DNA from 3 places in the Fictibacillus sp. KU28468 genome. Region 2 is predicted to be linked to each of the others. Evidence: riboswitches for the same ligand, from Rfam matches in the RefSeq annotation. Region 2 holds a riboswitch; each other region holds the start of a gene.

Region 1 (7,022 bases), 1.9 Mb from region 2:
AACATCTTGAGCCTCTACTTCTTTTTTATGAGCATGGAACAAACAAAGCGCATTAATGATGTCCTGCTCGTACAGCATTATCTGTTCCATCGGTCATCCTTTGGTTTACGGCTGTTTCTTAAGTTCGCAAAGATCCTCGTAATGAGGGAAATGATAACAAGAACCGCGATGATATTAATCATTAACCCAAGGAATGAACCAAATGCACCCATGTTGCCTAACAGTCCCCCGAAAAGCATACCGGCGATACCGCCATAGATCAGACCTTTCATGAAGCCGCCTTTTTTAGCTTTTGCAGAATAACTCTTATTGTTGCCAAAGAAACTTTTTTGCCTGTTCGGCTGCTGGCTCTTATTTGAGAAAAATGAGGAGCCTCCGCTTTTACCGCCAGAGTTAAAGGATTTTACCCCTGAGCGATAGCCTTTCGCACTTACCGTTTGTGACTGGTCATGGAACACAATGTCCTTCACCGGCATCAGCACAAACGTCAAAACCATGGTAGCCGCAATAATCTTTTTTAGCATTCACTATTCCTTCTTCCATTTAGTAATCTTTAAACATCTCAACTCTTACCTATACGAAAAGGATAACAAAAAGTTTCAAATAAAACCAAAATTATATGGATCTATTCCAAATACGAACTTAATAATGTTTAAAATAAGGAAAAAAGACATTAGGGGGATGTTAGATGCTCGACGATCCAACAGGCGATTTCATGTCTAATTTTGTTCCTATTTTTATTGGAATTATTGCTATTATCGTTATTTCAACTATTGTTATTTCCATTGTAAAAGGTGCCGCTCAATGGAGCCATAACAATAACTCACCCGTATCAAACAAAAAATCCAAGGTAATTACGAAACGAACCGATATCCAAGGCGGCGGAGAAACCCGTGCCTATAACCATTACTATGTAACGTTCCAGCTGGAAGAAGGAGAAAGAATAGAGCTTAAGGTTAAAGGTGATGAATATGGTATGCTGGTAGAAGGAGATACCGGGGAACTCAGCTTTCAGGGTACAAGGTATCTTGGATTTGATCGAAGCATTCAGTCGGAGATCAACTGACGATTGGAGGATCTATTGTGCAAACCTACGCACTTATAGGATTTGTCTTCGGACTAATGGGATTTGTTACGGCAATGAATGCAGCTAAAAAAATAAAGCAGCTGGAAAAGAAAGTCTCTGATTTAGAAAAACAAATCAAAAAGTAATAAAGAGCTTGGATTCCTCCAGGCTCTTTTCTTTTGTATTAAAGCGACTTTCGATAGTGCGATACAGAACAGCCATATCTCTTTTTAAACGATCGTTCAAATGTCGTTAAGCTGCCGAACCCCACGGCAAATCCAATCGTTGTAATATCCAGCGCAGTTGTACGCAAAAGATCTATAGCCCTTTCCAGCCTGACTTTTGTAACATACTGGCCGGGGGTGCAGCCTGCAGCCTCTTTAAACGTTCGTATAAAATGATACTTGCTCAGCCTGGATGCTTTAGCCAATTCCTCCAGTGACAGTTCACTGGCATAGTGTTCATGGATAAAGGAGAGGACGGTTTTTATCAACGGCTGATCATTCAGCGTAATTTCTTTTCGCCACTTTTCGCTATGCGACCCTTTCTGTATGGAAAGCAAGGTATCTGCCAGCGCCCACTCCAATTCTTCCAACTTGAACAACTTCTTTCTTCTCAATTACAAACAAAATAAGCAAACCGATGTAAGCAGGAGTCAGTAAAAAAGACTTCTGCTTTTTTGTTCATTTAAGTGGTTGCTGTATAATGGAAGATGTAACATTTTCAATGCTAAAGGAAATTTTAAGAATGAAAGTGAAGTTTTTACCCCTGGCTTTACTGCTTCTCTTTAGTACAAGCGGGTGTGCTCTAACACCTTCTCATGACGCGATTCAGAAAGATAACCTTCAGGATGCTTCATTGGATTTTGAATCGAATGACGTTAAACCCTTTTTACAGCGTATTAAACCGTTGATGAGCGGGGGATTCTCCGATACCGAGATTAACCCGGGACAAAGCCGAATTAAAAAAATGAAGTTCAACGATGAAAAAGAAGTGGGCCGCTTCATAGTTGACTATAAAAACAAAAAACTCTTTTCTAAAAGATTGTTGCTTTGGGAACATTTTTGTAAAGAGCCTTCATTGACAAGTTGATTGGAGTGCAAGGTGCGAGACTCCTCGAAAATGAATTTCACATTTTCTTCGTGCGATATAACGCTGCCGCAGCCTTCCTTGTCCTGCGTGAGCAGCGGGACAGGTGAGACCCACAGGCGCCATGCGCCGGGAAAGTAGGCGCTGGCGCCGGTAAGGCTCACCGCACGCCCCGCGAAAGTAGGCGTTTATGCCGGTAAAAGCGAGCAGCCTGAAACGGAAATCAACCACCCCTAAGAGCAACAAAGGTTACGAAAACAGCCAAACAAAAAGACGGCTTTCATCATTGTTGCTTAGATTGGCAGTCCTGGTGAGCCTGGAATAGATATCTACACCAATGCAGACCTGGCCGACCACATTCAAAGCAAGATGAATGTCTTTGCTGATGAAATTGAAGCTGAGAGTTAATGTTCTATAAGAATATACAATAGGAGAATCTATTAAATGATTGAAGTAGATGATGCAGGAAATGGATGCCCCATATTAGGAGAAGTGTTCGCAGCCAGAAGAATAGAAACCGGAGAACAAGCGGCTGTCTATGTCCCGCTCCCCTCTGAAACATCATTAAAAACCTCTAAAGAAGAGTACATTATGTCTCTTCTCACCCAGTTAAATGTTCCAAAAGATGAAGCCGTGCTGCTCTGCAGAGGAAATACACTGAATGGATTCGAGCGTCAGTTGCAGCATAAAGGTTTTGATGTGAAGCGCGGGAAGATCTCCGAGGAAACCGATAAGATTGCTGAAAACTTCTTTATGGAACGGCTTTATGACATCGGATTTCCGCAAGATCTTTCACTGTCCAACCGTGAATATCGCGAGTTCTACCAGATGGTGAAAATATGGTATATCTCTCTTTACCACGGGAACAAAAATCTTTTCAAATCGAAGCGCAAAAGAAATGTAAAAACACGTGGGTACATGCATAACCCTGTTTACCATTTTCCGAATGTGCTTAGAGAGTTGTTTTACTAATTAGTAAAACAACTTCCATTTGGTAACAACTTCCAAAGAGACCCTGCTCAATATTGAGCTTGGCCTCTTTGCTTCGCTACAGGTTACTCTCGGAACCCCTATATGCTCCTGCGTTCTCTATTTTCGCTGCCATTCTCCTTCACTTGACGTAAGTGTTAATTTATATGTTTTGCGTTTAGAAGACGATACCTTTTTCACTAAAAAAGCAGGAACCCCGAAAGGCTCCTGCTTCTCTTATTTCTTATTCAAAATCACACTCTTTAAGTGGTACGACTTTTGTTTTGTGTTTGAATTTATAGCCTAACCAAACAGCCAGGAAGATCGGAATCCCAATGTATGAAACAAGGGCTCCTTTCCAATCGATGCTTCCGCCTGTAAAGGCAGAATAGTTTTGACCAAGGATAACGACAAAACAGAGAGCGAAAGCAAAGATCGGACCGATTGGGAACCATTTTGCCAAGTATGGCAGTTCTTTTAAATTCCGCCCCTGTGCCACATACGCTCTTCTGAATCGGTAATGGCTGATCGCAATTCCGAGCCAGGCGATAAAGCCGGACATCCCGGAAGCATTCAGCAGCCATGTGTAGATGACGCCGTCACCGAACAGTGAAGCAAAGAAAGCTACAGCTCCAACAGCGGCTGTGACAATTAGGGCTGGAACCGGTACACCGCGGGAATCCAGCTTCGCCAGAAACTTAGGTGCCTTTCCGTCTCGTGCCATATCCCAAAGCATACGGGTCGATGCATACATACCGGAGTTGCCGGCAGACAATACTGCTGTTAAGATGATCGCGTTCATAACGGAAGCCGCAAACGCAATTCCTGCTTTATCAAAGACAAGTGTGAATGGACTTACAGTAATATCGCTGCTTGCCAATCGGCTGTCTGTGTAGGGAATGATTAAAGAAATGACCAAGATTGCCAGAACATAGAACAAAAGGATACGCCAGAACACACTTTTGATCGCTTTCGGGATGTTCTTTTTCGGATCTTCTGTTTCTCCTGCCGCAACCCCTAACAGTTCTGTTCCCTGAAAGGAGAAACCTGCAGCCATAAATACGCCAAGCGTCGTAAAGAATCCGCCGTGGAACGGTGCGTCAGCGATCGTAAAGTTCTTAAATCCGATCGGATCTCCGCCTAAAATGCCGAAGATCATAAGTGTTCCTAAGATCAAGAAGATGATGACCGTAATGACTTTGATCAGCGAGAACCAATATTCTGCTTCACCAAACCCTTTTACTGATAAATAATTTAATAAGAACATAATGCCTAGGAACAGTGCACTCCAGATAAAAGAAGGGGTATCTGGAAACCAAAATTTCATGATTAATGTTACGGCAGCAAGTTCAGCTGCAATGGTGATTGCCCAGTTGTACCAATAGTTCCAGCCGAGCGCGAATCCTAGTGATGGATCCACAAATTTTGAAGCATACGTGCTGAATGAACCCGCAACCGGCATGTAAGACGCCATTTCTGCAAGGCTTGTCATTAAGAAGAACACCATGATTCCAATCGCTACATATGAAAACAGAACGCCGCCTGGTCCTGCAGTATGAATGGATCCTCCGCTTGCTAAAAATAATCCTGTTCCGATCGTTCCCCCAAGAGAGATCATCGTTAAATGGCGGGATTTCAGTCCCCGCTTTAATTCATTGTCCGCGTTTGGCGACTGCGGTTGTGATGGATTCTGTGCTGTGTTTCGCATAAAAAAACTCCTTTTCGATTTAGGAAGGAGTGGGAATTAAAAAAAGCCGCCAAGCATTGGGCGACGATTATTATTAATCCGCATCATGCCTTCCGTAAGATAGCGCATCCCACCCACCGGTTATTCGTGGGTGTGACAGTGCTGTTCCTGTTCGAATACAGCCCCAATTCATACTTCCAGAGTTAAGCACAAATTTCGGCAGCTTTTCCTTTCACACGGAGTCTATGATGTCCTCTGCATCTCGTACGTCCTACTTATAAAAGCCGCGACCTCTACCTCATCGGATTGATGAGGATTTTTTAATATCAAGTTAGTTAACGCTAAAAGTTATTATAAAACAGCGCTGTTGTTCCTTCAACTGTTTTTTGTTGCCAGCTTTTTACTTTTGATTTAATGCCCTCTTTATATCATTGTTTACCTATCACCTGCGATCGTACGGAAGGGTTCCTTTAAACAATCGTTTAAAAATAAACCCGATTGTCCATCATTTCAAGTATAATGAACACTATTCAGGTTATGCTGATTCTGGATAATATAAAAAATCGAGGTTCCTACATGAATAATAGAAGTTTTAACGATTATCGTATAAGCGATGAAATAAAACGAGCACTTACAGTGTTGAAATATGAAACTCCGACTGAGGTTCAGACTGAAGTCATACCATTAGCTCTGGAAAAGCAAGATCTGGTCGTAAAATCCCAAACAGGCAGCGGAAAAACAGCAGCCTTTGGTATTCCAGTATGCGAAATGCTGGAATGGGAAGAAAAACGGCCACAAGCATTAATCCTTACTCCCACTCGCGAGCTCGCTGTTCAAGTTCGTGAAGACCTGACCAACATTGGAAGGTTCAAGCGGATTAAAGCTGTTGCTGTATATGGTAAAGAGCCTTTTGCGAAACAAAAAGAAGAATTGAAACAAAAAACGCATGTCGTCGTCGGTACACCGGGACGCGTCATGGACCATATCGAACGTGAAACCCTGGTCTTGGACCAAATCAAGTACCTGATCATTGATGAAGCAGATGAAATGCTGAATATGGGCTTTATTGATGAAGTCAAAAAGATTATTAAACAGCTTCCTTCAAACAGAGTGACCATGGTCTTTTCTGCAACATTGCCAAAAGATATCGAAAATCTCTGCCATCAATATATGAAGGATCCAGCAAAAATCGAAATAGCTTCTGCCGGGATGACGACAGATACGATCGAGCATTCTTTAATCAACGTTCAGGAAGAGGCGAAGCTTGCTCTTCTGAAAGACGTGACGGTCGTTGAAAACCCGGACAGCTGCATCATTTTCTGCAATACGAAAGAGCACGTCGATACCGTGTATGCAGAGCTCGAAGCCTCTCAGTATTCTGTTGAAAAGCTTCATGGAGGATTGGAACAAGAAGATCGATTCGCAGTGATGGAGGGGTTCAAGATCGGGAATTTCCGTTACCTTGTCGCCACGGATGTGGCTGCGAGAGGAATTGATATTGATAATGTAACCCTCGTTATCAACTATGACGTTCCTATAGAAAAAGAGAGCTATGTCCACCGTACAGGAAGAACTGGCCGGGCCGGCAAAAAAGGAAGAGCCATTACGTTTGCATTGCCTTATGAAGGAAAATATCTTAGAGCCATCGAAAGATACATCGGCTTTGAGATCGATGAAGCGGAAGCACCGACAAAACAAGAAGTGGCTAAAATGCAGCGGGCTTTTGAAGAAAAGCTCAGCGGGCGCCGAGTCGTGAGAAATAATAAAACGGCCCGAATCAACCAGGATATTACGAAACTCCACTTCAGCGGCGGGAAAAACAAGAAGATCCGAGCGGTCGATTTCGTTGGAACCATCGCAAAAATCCCTGGAGTCTCAGCAGATGATATCGGCATTATCACCATCCAGGAGAATTGGTCCTATGTTGATATTCTTAACGGAAAAGGCTCACTTGTCCTGCAAGCCATGGAAAATACCACAGTTAAAGGCAAGAAACTGAAGGTCAGCAAGGCGAAAAAGTAAATAATCCTTCTGGTAACCAAAAGAGCACGGCTGCATTTTTCTCAGCCAGTGCTCTTTTTTTCTATCGATCCAGATTATATGAAGAAAGAGACCTGACCTAATGACCAGCCTCTTTAAACGATCGTTTAAATCATTGATATCTTATTCCACAACCACCGAAACCGCACTATACACCAACAAAAGGGCCAT
Region 2 (7,022 bases):
CCATTTAGACGTATCGTTAATGTTGATCTTCTTGTAACGCTCCATAAGCTCAAGGATCTTATCATCCGTTTGTTTTAACTTGTTGTTATAACGGACAACCGTTACATTATCCGTCATCCACTCACCGAGCTCTTTATGAAGGACGTAAGCATTTTCGTTTCCGTCCATGCTCATGATATTGTCGTATTTTTCTTGTTCTTTGCGAACCTGATGTTCAAATACAGTGGATGCAACATCATCAGAAGACTTCTCAAGTCCGCTGACATATGCCGCTGCTGCAGGGCCAGCTTGCATTCCGCCGAAGATTGCAGATAGAAGGGAATTCGCACCCAAACGGTTTGCACCATGATATTGGTACTCACATTCACCCGCAGCAAAAAGACCAGGAATGTTGGTCATCTGATTAAAGTCAACCCACATGCCGCCCATTGAATAGTGGACTGCAGGGAAGATTTTCATCGGAACTTTTCGAGGGTCATCACCCATGAACTTTTCATAGATTTCTATAATTCCGCCAAGCTTGATATCAAGCTCTTTCGGATCTTTATGTGAAAGGTCAAGATAAACCATGTTTTCGCCGTTGATTCCAAGTTTTTCGTCAACACACACATGGAAAATCTCACGTGTTGCGATATCACGAGGCACAAGGTTACCGTAAGCCGGATATTTTTCTTCAAGGAAGTACCAAGGTTTACCGTCTTTATACGTCCATACACGGCCGCCTTCTCCACGTGCTGATTCACTCATTAAACGAAGTTTGTCATCTCCAGGAATCGCTGTCGGATGAATTTGAATAAACTCGCCGTTCGCGTAATCAACACCTTGCTGATAAAGAGATGCTGCTGCTGCCCCGGTATTGATGACAGAGTTCGTAGATTTACCGAAAATGATTCCAGGTCCTCCAGTAGCCATAATAACAGCATCCGCTGCAAAGCTGTGGATTTCCATAGATTTTAAGTTTTGGGCTGTGATTCCTCGGCAAACGCCTTCATCATCCACGATAGCAGATAGGAATTCCCAGTTTTCATACTTTGTAACAAGACCTGCAACTTCATGGCGTCTTACTTGCTCATCCAGCGCATACAAAAGCTGCTGTCCTGTAGTTGCACCGGCAAATGCGGTACGGTGATGCTGTGTGCCCCCGAAACGGCGGAAGTCCAGCAATCCTTCTGGAGTACGGTTGAACATAACTCCCATACGGTCCATAAGGTGGATGATTCCTGGAGCCGCTTCACACATCGCTTTAACCGGACTCTGGTTCGCAAGGAAGTCTCCTCCATAAATGGAATCGTCAAAATGCACATAAGGAGAGTCGCCTTCTCCTTTTGTATTTACAGCACCGTTAATTCCGCCCTGCGCACAAACAGAGTGAGAGCGCTTAACAGGAACTAGTGAAAACAAGTCAACGTTCATGCCGGCTTCTGCTGCTTTAATGGTAGCCATTAGCCCTGCAAGACCTCCACCGACGATAATAATATTTCCTTTACTCAAGATGGTTCACCCCTTCTTAAATGAATGCAAAAATAGTTCGAACGCTAACGAATGCAAGTGCTAGGAAAACTGCCATCGTTACGTAAGTTGAAACTCTCTGTGATCGAGGCGAAACCGTAAGACCCCAGCTGACAAAAAATGACCATAATCCGTTCGCAAAATGAAAGACTGCGGATAATACCCCAACCAAATAAAAGGCCACCATAAATGGTGAGCTTAATATGTCTGACATCATCGAAAAGTTAACTTCTGCTCCAAATGCTGCTGCAATACGAGTTTCCCAAACATGCCAGGAAACAAAAATCAGCGTAATTACGCCAGTTACACGCTGTAAGAGGAACATCCAGTTACGGAAATATCCATAACGGCTTGCGTTGTTTTTAGCCGTGAAGGTAATATAAAGTCCGTAAATCGCATGGAAATAAAGAGGAATAAAAATTATAACCGCTTCCAGAACATAACGGAAAGGTAAATGTCCCATAAAATTCGCTGCATTATTAAATGATTCTGCCCCTCTTGTTGCAAAGTTGTTCACAACAAGATGCTGGAGCAGGAATAAGCCAACCGGGATTACGCCCAGTAAAGAATGTAGTCTTCTCGTGTTAAAATTGCGACTGCCTGCCATACAATTTGCCCCTTTCTAAGTTCCCTCTGTCTTTTTCTGAAACCATTGGTTTCTCTCCATTCCGTTTAAGCGTTTCCTCTCCGCTTGCAGTAAATAAGATGAACATTAAAGCGTTAACTAATAACATGTTTCATTTTACTCCCATCGTTTGACACCGTCAAGAAACCGGTAACATAAAAAGTTCAAAAATCTGTTGATTTTCCTAACTTTTTTTCAAGGCAGACCCTCACTTAAATTTCGACAAATGTGTGACTTTTTATAGAGATATTATTTTATTCAAGCTATAATGGAACAAGTAGAAAGCGGGGAGATCTAAATGGAACAACATGAGGACATCCAACACAACGAAGAAAAAACAATCGAGAAGGACAGTAAGCCTGCTGCAGGAGTTTCTGTATTCGCATATGAGCTGCTGAAAAACATTCTGATCCCGGATCTGCTGGGAAAAGAAGAACGGAACATCCTATATTGGGCAGGAAGAAACCTGGCAAGGAAATTCCCATTGGGTTCCACTGAAGAAATTGTTCATTTTTTCTCGGAAGCCGGCTGGGGCAATCTGATCATTGCTGAAATGAATAAGAACGAGATGGTACTCGAACTGTCTTCCTCTCTTATCAACAAACGATTCGATTTGCAGGATAATCCTACATTCGGTCTCGAGGCTGGATTTATCGCAGAACAAATCCAAAATCAAAGAAAATGTGTTACAGAAACCTATGAAACTTTGAAACGAAAGAACAAAATCCAATTTACCGTCCAATGGGACCGTAAAGACGAAACCGCAGGCTCACAAGGAGCCTGAAAATAGAAAGAGATTACTCTTTTCTCTCAAAAAACCGGCATATGCCGGTTTTTTTTTGCGTTGACAATACAAAACAGCTGGCATAATGTTAACCTATACATAAAATTAGTTAACATTAAGGAGGCATCACCTATGAATTGGATGGAACTTGGAAAAGAAGTGATCGAAGGTAAAAAACTGAACGAGACAGAAGCCTTATCCATATTGGAATCAGACGATGACGAGCTGCTTAGCCTGCTGCAAGGTGCGTTTATGATCAGGAAGCATTATTTCGGAAAAAAGGTGAAACTGAATAAGATCATTAATACAAAGTCAGGCCTGTGCCCTGAGGATTGCGGATATTGTTCACAGTCTTCAGTTTCCACAGCGCCGATCGAAAAATATGCGATGATGGATAAAGACACGATTGTTGAAGGTGCGGAAAAGGCATATAAACAAAACGTGAGAACCTATTGTATCGTCGCAAGCGGAAGAGGACCTCTGAATCGGGACTTGAACACCGTCATTGAAGCTGTAAAAGAGATTAAATCCAATTATAATATGAAAATATGCGCATGCCTCGGCATTTTAAATGATAAGCAGGCACAGTCCCTAAAAGAGGCGGGCGTCGAAAGATATAACCATAATATCAACACATCCTCAGACCACCACAGCCAAATAACAAACTCTCATACATACGAAGACAGAGTGGCTACTCTGGAAAAAGTAAAAACAGCAGGAATCTCCCCATGTTCAGGCGTTATCGTAGGAATGGGCGAAAGCCGGCACGACATCATTAAGATGGCAGAAGCGCTAAGAGAGATCAATGCAGATTCTATCCCTGTTAATTTTTTGCATGCTATACCAGGTACTCCTCTCGAGCATCTTGACGAGCTGAACCCCCGTTATTGTTTAAAAGTGCTCGCCTTGTTCCGTTATATTAATCCAACGAAAGAGATTCGGATTTCAGGCGGCAGAGAGGTAAATCTCCGCAGCCTTCAGCCGCTGGGCCTTTATGCTGCAAATTCTATTTTCGTAGGCGACTATCTGACCACCGACGGACAGGAAACAAATGCTGACCACCAAATCCTTGAGGACCTCGGATTTGAGATCGACTTCTTAAACGAACCTGTACAGGTTTAATCCTGCAGCAAATTTTTCCATTTACAAAAAAATCCGGGCAGCATCGCCCGGATTTATCTTATTATAACTGATGAACCGGCTGCCTTGCGTCCAGTTCAAAGACGTCGTGCAGCGTTTCAATCGCTTTGATCATATCCTGCTGATCAACGACCGTAGAAACTTTAATCTCTGATGTGCTGACCATTTTAATCATAATATCCTGCTCAGAAAGAGCCTTAAACATCTGTGCAGCTACTCCTGGATTAGAAATCATTCCTGAACCAACAATAGATACTTTAGCCAATCCATCTTCATGCTGGATGGAACCAAACTGAAGCGAACTCTTATATCTTTCTAGAAGCTCAATTGTTTCATCTAAGATCGCTGTTTCAATGGAGAACGAGATGTTTGTTCTTTCCTGCTTGTTTACACTCTGAATAATAATATCTACATTAACACTGTTCTCTGCCAACAAGGAAAAAACAGAAGACAGTGTGTTTAAGCCATTCGGCAGGTCTTCAATCGTAATTTTTGTTACGTTTCCTTCAAAAGCCAATCCTCTCACTACTAAATTATTCTCCATTGTTGCTTCCTCCTCCACTAGTGTTCCGTTTTCTTTCTCTGTGCTCGAACGAACTTCAAGTCTTACTCCGAAATTCTTTGCGAATTCTACGGCTCTCGGATGCAGCACACCCGCTCCGAGATTCGCCATTTCAAGCATTTCATCATAGGAGATGGAAGGCAGCTTTCTGGCATGTTTCACCACCCGCGGGTCTGTTGTAAATACACCAGTAACGTCTGTGTAGATTTCGCATTTATCGGCACGAAGAGCAGCTGCCAGAGCAACGGCCGTCGTATCTGATCCTCCCCGTCCCAGTGTTGCAATATTATCCGAAGAGGTTAATCCCTGAAAACCGGCAACTACTGCAATCTTCCCGTCTGCAAGCATTTGCTGGATTCTTTTTGTATCGATATTTAAGATGCGCGCGTTGCCGTGAACATCTTCTGTTTCAACTCCAGCCTGCCAGCCAGTCAGAGACTCGGCTTCGTACCCGGCATCCTGAAGGGCCATCGCAAGCAGTGAAATCGTGATCTGTTCTCCTGTCGTCAAAAGCATATCCATTTCACGTTTGGAAGGCCTTGCTGTTATTTCACCTGCCAGCCGCACAAGATCATCCGTTGTTTTTCCCATTGCTGAGACAACCGCTACTACTTGATTCCCCTCGTTTGCCGCTTGAATGATCCGACTTGCCGCGTTTCTGATTTTATCCGGTGTGCCGACACTTGTACCTCCGAATTTTTGAATAATTAAAGCCACAATGTCCATCCTTTCTCATCAATGAAATCGAATTTATCGCCTTCCTGCAAAAGGCACCCAGATATGGCCAGCCTGTCTCGGCTTCCACTACGCAACAAACTGAAATGCAAAAATAAATACAAAAAAGCAGCAATAAGGAAAAGACCTTATTGCTGCTTGGTATATGCAACAGTAAGCCAGCTTGTTTTCCCCTCTTGTGAGATAGTCCTCCACACACCCTCCGGGCAAGAATGTGTGACAGCTCTGCATTTATTCAATGCAGGTCCAGCCGTAAGAAACAGGAGTTTCTTAAAGCTTCGGCAAAAATCCCCTTTCAGCTACCATCATAAGAGCTCCTTCTCTTCAGATAGCTTACTATTGGTTTTTGCTCCTCTACCATCACTTCAAAACTGAAGTATGGCGCTCTATTAAAATTTGTTTTAAGTTTAGCAAAGGACTTCTGAAAAATCAATACCTTTATGAAGGTTCATTTTGAAGAGCCTGAATAATTTCTTCTGCAACACTTAATGGAATGCCTGCCGCATGAAAATCCTCAAGAGTGGCTTCTCTCATTTTCTTGATGGAACCGAATTTTTTCAGCAAAAGTTTTTTCCTTTTTTCACCGACTCCAGGAATGTTATCGAGACTTGATTGAAACATGCCTTTCGCACGCACTTGACGATGAAATGAGATCGCAAACCTGTGGACTTCATCCTGTATACGCTGCAGCAGATAAAATTCCTGGCTGTTTCTGAGCAGCGGTATAATTTCAGGTGGATTTCCCATCAAGAGCTGGGATGTACGGTGCTTATCATCCTTAGCAAGTCCTCCGACCGGGATATCAAGGTTCAGCTCGTTTTCAAGAACATCCTGCGCAGCAGCGATCTGTCCTTTCCCTCCATCAATAATAATCAAATCCGGCAGCTGCCCATTCTCTTTTAAGATGCGGGAGTAACGCCTGCGGACTACTTCTTTCATGGAGGCGTAGTCATCAGGGCCTGTCACCGTTTTAATTTTATATTTCCGGTATTCTTTTTTGTTCGGTTTACCGTCTTCAAATACAATCATCGCAGATACTGGATTTGTCCCATGAATGTTGGAATTATCAAATGCTTCAATCCGGTATGGAGCTGGAATGTTTAATTGCAGCCCCAGATTTCCAACCGCTTTTACCGTACGTTCCTCATCACGCTCGATCAGTGCAAATTTTTCGTGCAGAGCGAGCTGTGCATTCTTCGTTGCAAGTTCAACAAACTCTTTCTTTTGCCCGCGTTTCGGCTGTATCACTTTCACGCCAAGAAGATCCTTGACCAATTGGCCGTCCGCCTCAGGAGGCAGCAAAAGTTCCCGCGGGAGAATATGATTTTTTTGAAGATAAAATTGTCCAATAAACGATAAAAAGTCTTCGATGGCATCTCCATAGAAAGGAAAGAGGGAAACATCACGTTCAATAAGCTTTCCTTGGCGAATAAAGAAGACTTGGACGCACATCCAGCCTTTATCGTAATGAAAACCAAAAACGTCCTTATCCACCATGTCAGCGGTCATCATTTTCTGTTTCTGCATGACCGCATCAATATGCTGGATCTGATCCCTCAGTTCTTTCGCCCGTTCAAAATTAAGGTCTTCCGAAGCAGCCAGCATTTTCTCGGTCAATTCCTCCTTCACTTCAGGAAAGCCTCCGTTCAGAAACTTAACGATTTCAT
Region 3 (7,022 bases), 430 kb from region 2:
CAGGCATTCTTGCCATAAACCGTTCCATCACATAAAACACCGTAGCTGACGACATATTGCCAAACTCTTTCAGCACCGCTTTGGAAATCTCCGTCTTTTCCGGCGGTATCTCAAGAGCATCAATGTAGGCATCTAATACTTTTTTTCCTCCCGGATGAGCAATAAAGTGTTTGATATCCCTCCCGGTTAAGCTGTTCTTTTCGAGGAACCCGTCCACGTTCGGTTTCAGCCAGCCCCGGATAATATTCGGTATGTCCCTTGAAAATACCACATAGAGTCCGTTATCTTTCACATCCCACCCCATGACATCTTCAGAGTTCGGCATAAGTGTGGACATCGTATCTTTCACTTCAGGTATCGCTTGAAATGCTGAGGCTTCTGCCGCATCCGACTCATCGCCGCAAAGAAGCGCACAGCCGACCCCGTCTGAAAAGAGCGATGTGCCGACAAGGTTGCTTTTACTGTGATCATCATGCTGGAACGTTAAGCTGCACAGCTCCACACTTAGTACGAGGACGTTTGCTTTCGGATACGCCCGGCAATAATCATAGGCTCGGGAAAAGCCCGATGCCCCTCCCGCACAGCCAAGCCCCCAGATCGGCACCCGTTTTGTATGGGGTGAGAATGGCAGTTCATTCATGATTCTTGCCTCAATGCTCGGTGTGGAAAAACCAGAACTGGAAATAAAGAAAATCGCATCAATCTCCTTATATTCAATATTCCTTCTTAAAAAGGGGGAATCTTGCAGACATTTTTTAATCGCTCTTCCGCCATACTTGGTTGCGGTTTCGATGTAAAAATCGTTCTTCTCCTGAAAAGAGTGCGTTTCTTTGAACCACTCCAGCGGCTTCGCAAAATGGCGGGTCGCAATCTCGCCATTGTGAAACACCTTCAGAAGTCTCTCAATATCTTTAAATGATTGAGAAAATAATCCCCGTGCAAATTCGAGAGCCTGTTCTTGTTCCAGCTTATGTGGAAGATTCGTTGTTTGAACGGATACAATTTTGGGCATGTTGAAACCTCCGTATGGGTAGTTACGTAAGTTTTCCCTTTTAATACCGGTTTTACGCCCTTATTTCTTTCTAATAAAAAAAGCATCCATTAAGGAGACGTTTTTTTACTGCTGTTTTACTGTTTTCCAAATCTTTTTAACATCAGACCAATCCACGTTCTGAAAGAGAGAAAGAAAGTTTTCCTCCCTGTTCATGTAAAGTCTTCTTCTTTCCAGGGCATCCTTCAAATGAAGCAAGCAAACCAGGGCTGCGATGTCTTTAATCGCCAGCTGCTCTCCATCATCCGTGATTAATTGTTCCGAGATGTGCGGCAGGAGCTGTTCCTCAAAATATCTCACGTAAAGAAGCTGAAAACTTTTTTCTTGTCCTTCTTGTTCATAGAATACTTCTGAACGGTTAAAAAAATCTTCCGGCGAGTTCGGCTTTTCCTTTTCCAGCTCATATCCTGTACATGCTCTAATTTTCAAGGCCTTCAACTCCTGTTCCCATTATTCCATCGTTTCTTGAAACTTTGAAAAAAACAGATCCGCTTCCTCTTCAATCGATTGATCGTTCACTTTCTCAGGGAGCGGCGGAAGTTCGTGCAATGACTTTAAACCAAAATGCTCCAGAAAATTCTTTGTCGTACCGTATAGAATAGCCCGGCCGGTTCCTTCTGCACGGCCTGTTTCTTTGATGAGCCCTTTAGAAGAGAGCGTCTGCAGCGGCTTTTCAGTCTTTACCCCTCTGACTTCCTCTATTTCAGCCCTCGTGATCGGCTGTTTATAGGCGATGATTGCAAGTGTTTCCAAAGCTGCCTGTGACAGGCTGGAGTGGGAGGGAGCAGATACAAGCCTTTCATAATAGCCGGCATGTTCGCGCTTCGTAACAAACTGGAATGAACCGGCGATTTCAATGATTTCCATGCCTCTCGTATCAGACTTGTAGTCTTTGACCAGCTCATCAAGAAGCTCTTCAGCCGCATCCATGCCGATCTGCAGAACGTCTGCTATCTGCTTTTTTTCAATACCCTCTTCCCCCGAAACAAATATTAGCCCTTCAATGACCGCTTTATGTTCTGCTGATTGACTCAAACTTCATTCTCCTTTGTTGCATAAATAAAAATTTCGCTAAAATTGTTTTCTTGCTCACATGTCACATCTTTCGTCTTCATTAATTCCAGCACAGCCAGAAAAGTGACAACAAGATGTTCCCGGTTTGAGGAGGTGAAAAGATCGGAAAATTTCTTTCTGCCGCTCGAATAACGGATCTCATTGATGATCTGCTTCATCCTTGTCTCAATCGGGATCTCCTGGCGCTCAATCGTTGTTTTTCTCGGCGCCTTCTCGAGTTTTTTAGTAAAAATCTTCTGCATGGCGGCGAGCATATCATAGATCGTTACGTTAGCTACGGGATTGACTTCTTCTTCTTGGTTTTCATAGTACGTCAGATCCATAGCCTCCCTTGTAAAGATCATGCTTCTGGCCGTTTCTTTCTCCTTCAGGCCGACTGCAGCCTGCTTAAATTTTCGATATTCAATAAGCCTGCGGACGAGATCTTCCCGGGGATCTTCATCCATCTCAATCTCCATCTGCTGATCAAGATCCTGTACGTCCTGTTTTGGGAGCAGCATCTTGCTCTTGATGGCGAGAAGCGTTGCCGCCATGACCAGGTATTCACTGGCCACATCCAATTTTAATTCCTGCATCGTATGTATATAGTTCATATATTGCTCTGTAATCGCAGCAACGGGTATATCGTATATATCGATCTCGTACGAAGTGATCAGATGCAGGAGCAGATCGAGAGGACCTTCAAATGCATCGACTTTCACGCTATACTTCATAGTAGTAACCCCTGTTTCCAAATTCAATATTGTACCGGAATTATACCATATTTTTAACACAGTTCCTTTTTGCATCTTAAAATTTTTAGTAAGATAGACTGTAAAAAGCAAACCAGGAGGCCATTGATGTACCCAGAAGCATACATTGAATACCTTGCCTACTTCCACGGATCGAGGGACTTTTTCGAATGCCATGAAGTACTTGAAGAGCATTGGAAAAGCGAAGGTCAGCAAAACGGCGTCTGGGTCGGATTGATCCAGGTCGCGGTCTCACTCTACCATCAGCGGAGAGGCAATGACATTGGAGCACTCAGAATGATGAAGAGCGCAATCGGTAAACTGTCCGCACATAAAAAGGATCTCACGAGGCTCGGACTTGATGGCACAGCACTGCTGGAAAGGCTCATGATAAGATTGGATGAGATTGAATGCCGAAAGCCTTTTACAGACCTGAATCTTCCTGTTGCAGATGAAGCACTCATGGACCAGTGCTGCCGCTGCATTGAAAAACAAGGCTCGGTTTGGGGCAATGAAAGCGATATGGCGGATGAAAGGATCGTGCACAAGCATAAACTGCGTGACCGGAGTGATGTTATTTTAGAACGTGAAGCGCAAAAGCAGCTGCGGATGAAAAAGAAGAGCTGAGGCCGGGCGGCGCACTTCAAACCTTTTCCCACAAGAATATCCCACAAAAAAACCCCCGGGAAACCGGGGGTTTTCACTATTCTTATTCTTCCCAAACTTTAACTTCTTTCATTACATCGCCTTGTTTGATTCGAAGAACCGTGTCCATGCCTTCGGTAACTTGTCCGAAAACAGTATGAACGCCGTTTAAATGCGGCTGCGGCTCATGAACGATAAAGAACTGGCTTCCGCCTGTGTCTTTGCCGGCATGTGCCATTGAAAGAGAACCAGCCACGTGTTTGTGAGGGTTTCCGGCTGTTTCGCATTTGATCGTATAGCCAGGGCCGCCTGCACCTGTTCCTGTCGGATCTCCGCCTTGTGCTACAAAGCCAGGAATTACACGATGGAATGTTACCCCATTGTAGAAACCTTCGTTTGCTAATTTTTCAAAGTTAGCTACTGTCCCCGGTGCTTCTTCCGGAAAAAGCTCAATGGAAATTTTTTCGCCGTTTTCAAATTCGATAGAACCTTTTTTCATAGATATAACCTCCTGAATTCAACATACTTCATTATTTTATGCTTTTTTTGGCCCAGAGTCCAGCGAGGTCCGCAAGCTCATCTTAATTGCCGGCAAACACGCCGTTCTTTAAAGGAAGATCCAGGCGTAAGAGATCTTCATAAGATTCTCTTTTCACAACGAGGCGAGCTTCCCCTTTTTCAGCAAAAACGACCGCCGGCCGGGGTATGCGGTTATAGTTGTTGGACATGGAATAGCCATAAGCACCCGTGCAGAAGACAGCAAGCAAGTCTCCGCTCTTCGTCTCCGGGAGCATGATGTCCCAGATCAGCATATCCCCTGATTCACAGCATTTCCCGGCGATTGAAACTTTTTTCGTCCCTTTTTCACCGGCACGGTTTGCAAGCGCGGCTTCATACTGGGCTTGATATAGAGCAGGACGAATGTTATCGCTCATGCCCCCGTCGACAGCCACATAGTGACGGACAGAAGGTATATCTTTTTGAGATCCGATTGAGTAGATGGTCGTTCCTGCATCTCCGACCAGTGAACGCCCGGGTTCAATCCAAATTTCCGGAACAGCAACAGAGGCGCTAGATGATAACCTGGTGATCTCCTGGATCATCGCGTCAATGTATTCTTTCGGTTCGAGCGGTTCATCTTCTTCTGTATAGCGGATGCCGAATCCGCCTCCGAGGTTCAGGACTTCAGGAAAGAAAGAAAATTCTGTATCCCATCTACCGAGATATTCGTAAAGCTTTTGAATTGCCAGAACAAATCCCGTGGTCTCAAATATTTGTGAACCGATATGGAAATGAACGCCCAAGAGGTTAAGACGGTGTGATTCAAGCGACTCTAGAACCGCCTGTTCTGCCTGCCCGTTCTGAAGGTCAAAACCGAACTTGGAATCCTCCTGCCCAGTCAGGATGTACTCGTGTGTATGAGCTTCAATACCCGGAGTGATCCTCAGCAAGATGGATGTGTTCTTGTTCAGCTGATTGCAAAGGCTTTCGAGCATGCGGAGTTCATGAAAGTTATCGACAACAAAACATCCGATCTCCGATTGAAGAGCATATTGAAGTTCCTGGTAACTTTTGTTGTTTCCATGAAAATGAATACGATCCGCCGGGAAACCAGCTGAAAGAGCGGTATACAGCTCCCCGCCTGATACAACATCCAGGCTCATTCCCTCCTCGTCCATCAGTTGGACTTGCGCCAAACATGAGAACGCTTTGCTTGCATAAGCCACTTGTGCTTTGATCCCTTGTTCCTCAAACGCTTTCTTGAACGACCTCGCACGCTTTCGGATCAGCTCTACATCATAAATATAAAGCGGTGTACCATATTCACACGCCAGCTGAACGGTGTCAACCCCGCCGATTGTTAAGTGATTGTCATCATTGATTGAACTAGTACCATGTAAATACATGAAAAAATCTCCCCTCTGCTTTTCCATTAGAGATTCTGTTCCGACGAAAAACAAAGACAGCTAATGTATTAAGGTACATTAGCTGTCTTACACCGTACCCCCATTTGCCGGAATAGTTCTCCACTGCATGATGCAGTGACAGTCCGCTGTCTGTTCGGCAGCGACCCAGCATGAGGATGTATGGACCATCTTCACACTTCGGCAAATTGGCCTTTAAAATGATTTCTTCATGTCCATTCACTCCATCATCCTACTGATCCGCTTTGCGCCTCTACCCCATTATATATAAATGAGGCATATCCAATTGTTATGAACAAATTTATCACAAATTTTTTCTTTCGGCAATACTTCTTAGGAAGTCGGCTGTTTTTTGCTGTTCTGCGGATGGACGATGCTTGGCCTGATCTTTGAGAGCGGCACAGCGAGCCGGATGACAATCTGCAGGAAGGCTTTTGCGTTAAACGGTATAAATGGCCATAAGTAAGGGGTATTCAAGTTCTTCATCGAGCACAGATAAAGCATTATTAAGGTGATCCCACCTACAAATCCCGGCACATGGAAAATGGCAGTTAAGATAAGCAGCAGGAGCCGGAGCATCTTATTGGCTACACTCAGCTCATAGCTTGGAGTCGAGAAACCGCCGATCGCCGCTACGGAAACATAGAGAATAACTTCTGGAACAAACAGTCCGACATCGATCGCGATCTGTCCGATCAATACGGCAGCGATCAAACCCATGGCCGTCGACAGCGGACTGGGGGTATGGATAGCCGCTACCCTCAATATTTCTATCCCGATCTCAGCAAAGAGGATCTGCAGAAATAAAGGAATATGCGTCGTTTTGTTCGGACCGATAAAATCAATATTAGGAGGAAGCAGGTTTTCCTGAGTGGCATAGAGGTACCAGAGAGGCACAAGTAAAAGTGAAGCGATAATCCCTGCGAAACGGACCCATCGGATAAAAGCTCCTACCATCGGGGTCTGCCTGAACTCTTCAGCATGCTGAATATGGTGGAAATAAGTAGTCGGGGTAATGATGACCGATGGGCTTGTATCCGTAATAATCAGAACATGCCCCTCCATGAGATGCTGTGCAGCGACATCCGGCCGCTCGGTATAACGGACGAGCGGAAAAGGATCCCAGCCTTGCTTTACAAGAAATTCTTCGATCGTTTTATCGGCCATTGGAATACCGTCGATGTCAATGCTCTGCAATTCTTTTTTGACAAGGTTGACGAGCCCGGGATCGGCAATGTCATCAATATAGCAGATACAGATGTCTGTTTTGGATCGTTTACCGACCTGCATTATTTCGTGGCGGAGCCGTTCATCCCTGATCCGCCTGCGGGTAAGAGCTGTATTGACAATTATATTTTCCGTATATCCATCACGGGAGCCGCGGACTACCTTTTCTGTATCCGGTTCTTCCGGCTGCCTGCCCGGATAGCTACGGACATCCACGATGAAAGCTTGGTCTTCCCCTTCAAGAAAGACGGCAATCAATCCAGAAAGCATGCGGTCAATAGCAATCTCCAAATTGTCGGTCAGTTCCACCTGCTGGTGAGACAGATGTTCATGAAGAATTTCTTTTACATTGGAGGGAGCCCGATGCCC

The links. Region 2 has a riboswitch for lysine ahead of OKX00_RS07865 (aspartate kinase). Riboswitches for the same ligand answer to the same signal wherever they lie in the genome.
Region 1: linked by a shared signal. The riboswitch ahead of OKX00_RS20860 (amino acid permease) and the one ahead of OKX00_RS07865 (aspartate kinase) in region 2 are both predicted to bind lysine.
Region 3: linked by a shared signal. The riboswitch ahead of lysA (diaminopimelate decarboxylase) and the one ahead of OKX00_RS07865 (aspartate kinase) in region 2 are both predicted to bind lysine.

The regions. Positions count from the first base shown of each region.
Region 1 covers NZ_CP110666.1:3,941,082-3,948,103, forward strand. Annotated here, with positions in the region: gene OKX00_RS20825 (YxcD family protein) at 1-90, opposite strand, end outside; gene OKX00_RS20830 (hypothetical protein) at 78-524, opposite strand; gene OKX00_RS20835 (DUF2500 domain-containing protein) at 689-1,066, shown strand; gene OKX00_RS20840 (hypothetical protein) at 1,084-1,212, shown strand; gene OKX00_RS20845 (helix-turn-helix domain-containing protein) at 1,251-1,661, opposite strand; gene OKX00_RS20850 (hypothetical protein) at 2,080-2,319, opposite strand; gene OKX00_RS20855 (hypothetical protein) at 2,600-3,127, shown strand; gene OKX00_RS20860 (amino acid permease) at 3,369-4,832, opposite strand; lysine riboswitch at 4,925-5,115, opposite strand; gene OKX00_RS20865 (DEAD/DEAH box helicase) at 5,388-6,833, shown strand; gene OKX00_RS20870 (LysE family transporter) at 6,975-7,022, opposite strand, start outside.
Region 2 covers NZ_CP110666.1:1,532,630-1,539,651, reverse strand. Annotated here, with positions in the region: gene sdhA (succinate dehydrogenase flavoprotein subunit) at 1-1,491, opposite strand, end outside; gene OKX00_RS07880 (succinate dehydrogenase cytochrome b558 subunit) at 1,508-2,116, opposite strand; gene OKX00_RS07875 (YslB family protein) at 2,433-2,918, shown strand; gene bioB (biotin synthase BioB) at 3,051-4,040, shown strand; gene OKX00_RS07865 (aspartate kinase) at 4,102-5,337, opposite strand; lysine riboswitch at 5,532-5,720, opposite strand; gene uvrC (excinuclease ABC subunit UvrC) at 5,794-7,022, opposite strand, start outside.
Region 3 covers NZ_CP110666.1:1,958,107-1,965,128, reverse strand. Annotated here, with positions in the region: gene OKX00_RS10200 (type III polyketide synthase) at 1-1,012, opposite strand, end outside; gene OKX00_RS10195 (hypothetical protein) at 1,118-1,480, opposite strand; gene scpB (SMC-Scp complex subunit ScpB) at 1,502-2,086, opposite strand; gene OKX00_RS10185 (segregation/condensation protein A) at 2,083-2,838, opposite strand; gene OKX00_RS10180 (DUF309 domain-containing protein) at 2,965-3,483, shown strand; gene OKX00_RS10175 (peptidylprolyl isomerase) at 3,566-4,000, opposite strand; gene lysA (diaminopimelate decarboxylase) at 4,083-5,408, opposite strand; lysine riboswitch at 5,514-5,690, opposite strand; gene OKX00_RS10165 (spore germination protein) at 5,760-7,022, opposite strand, start outside.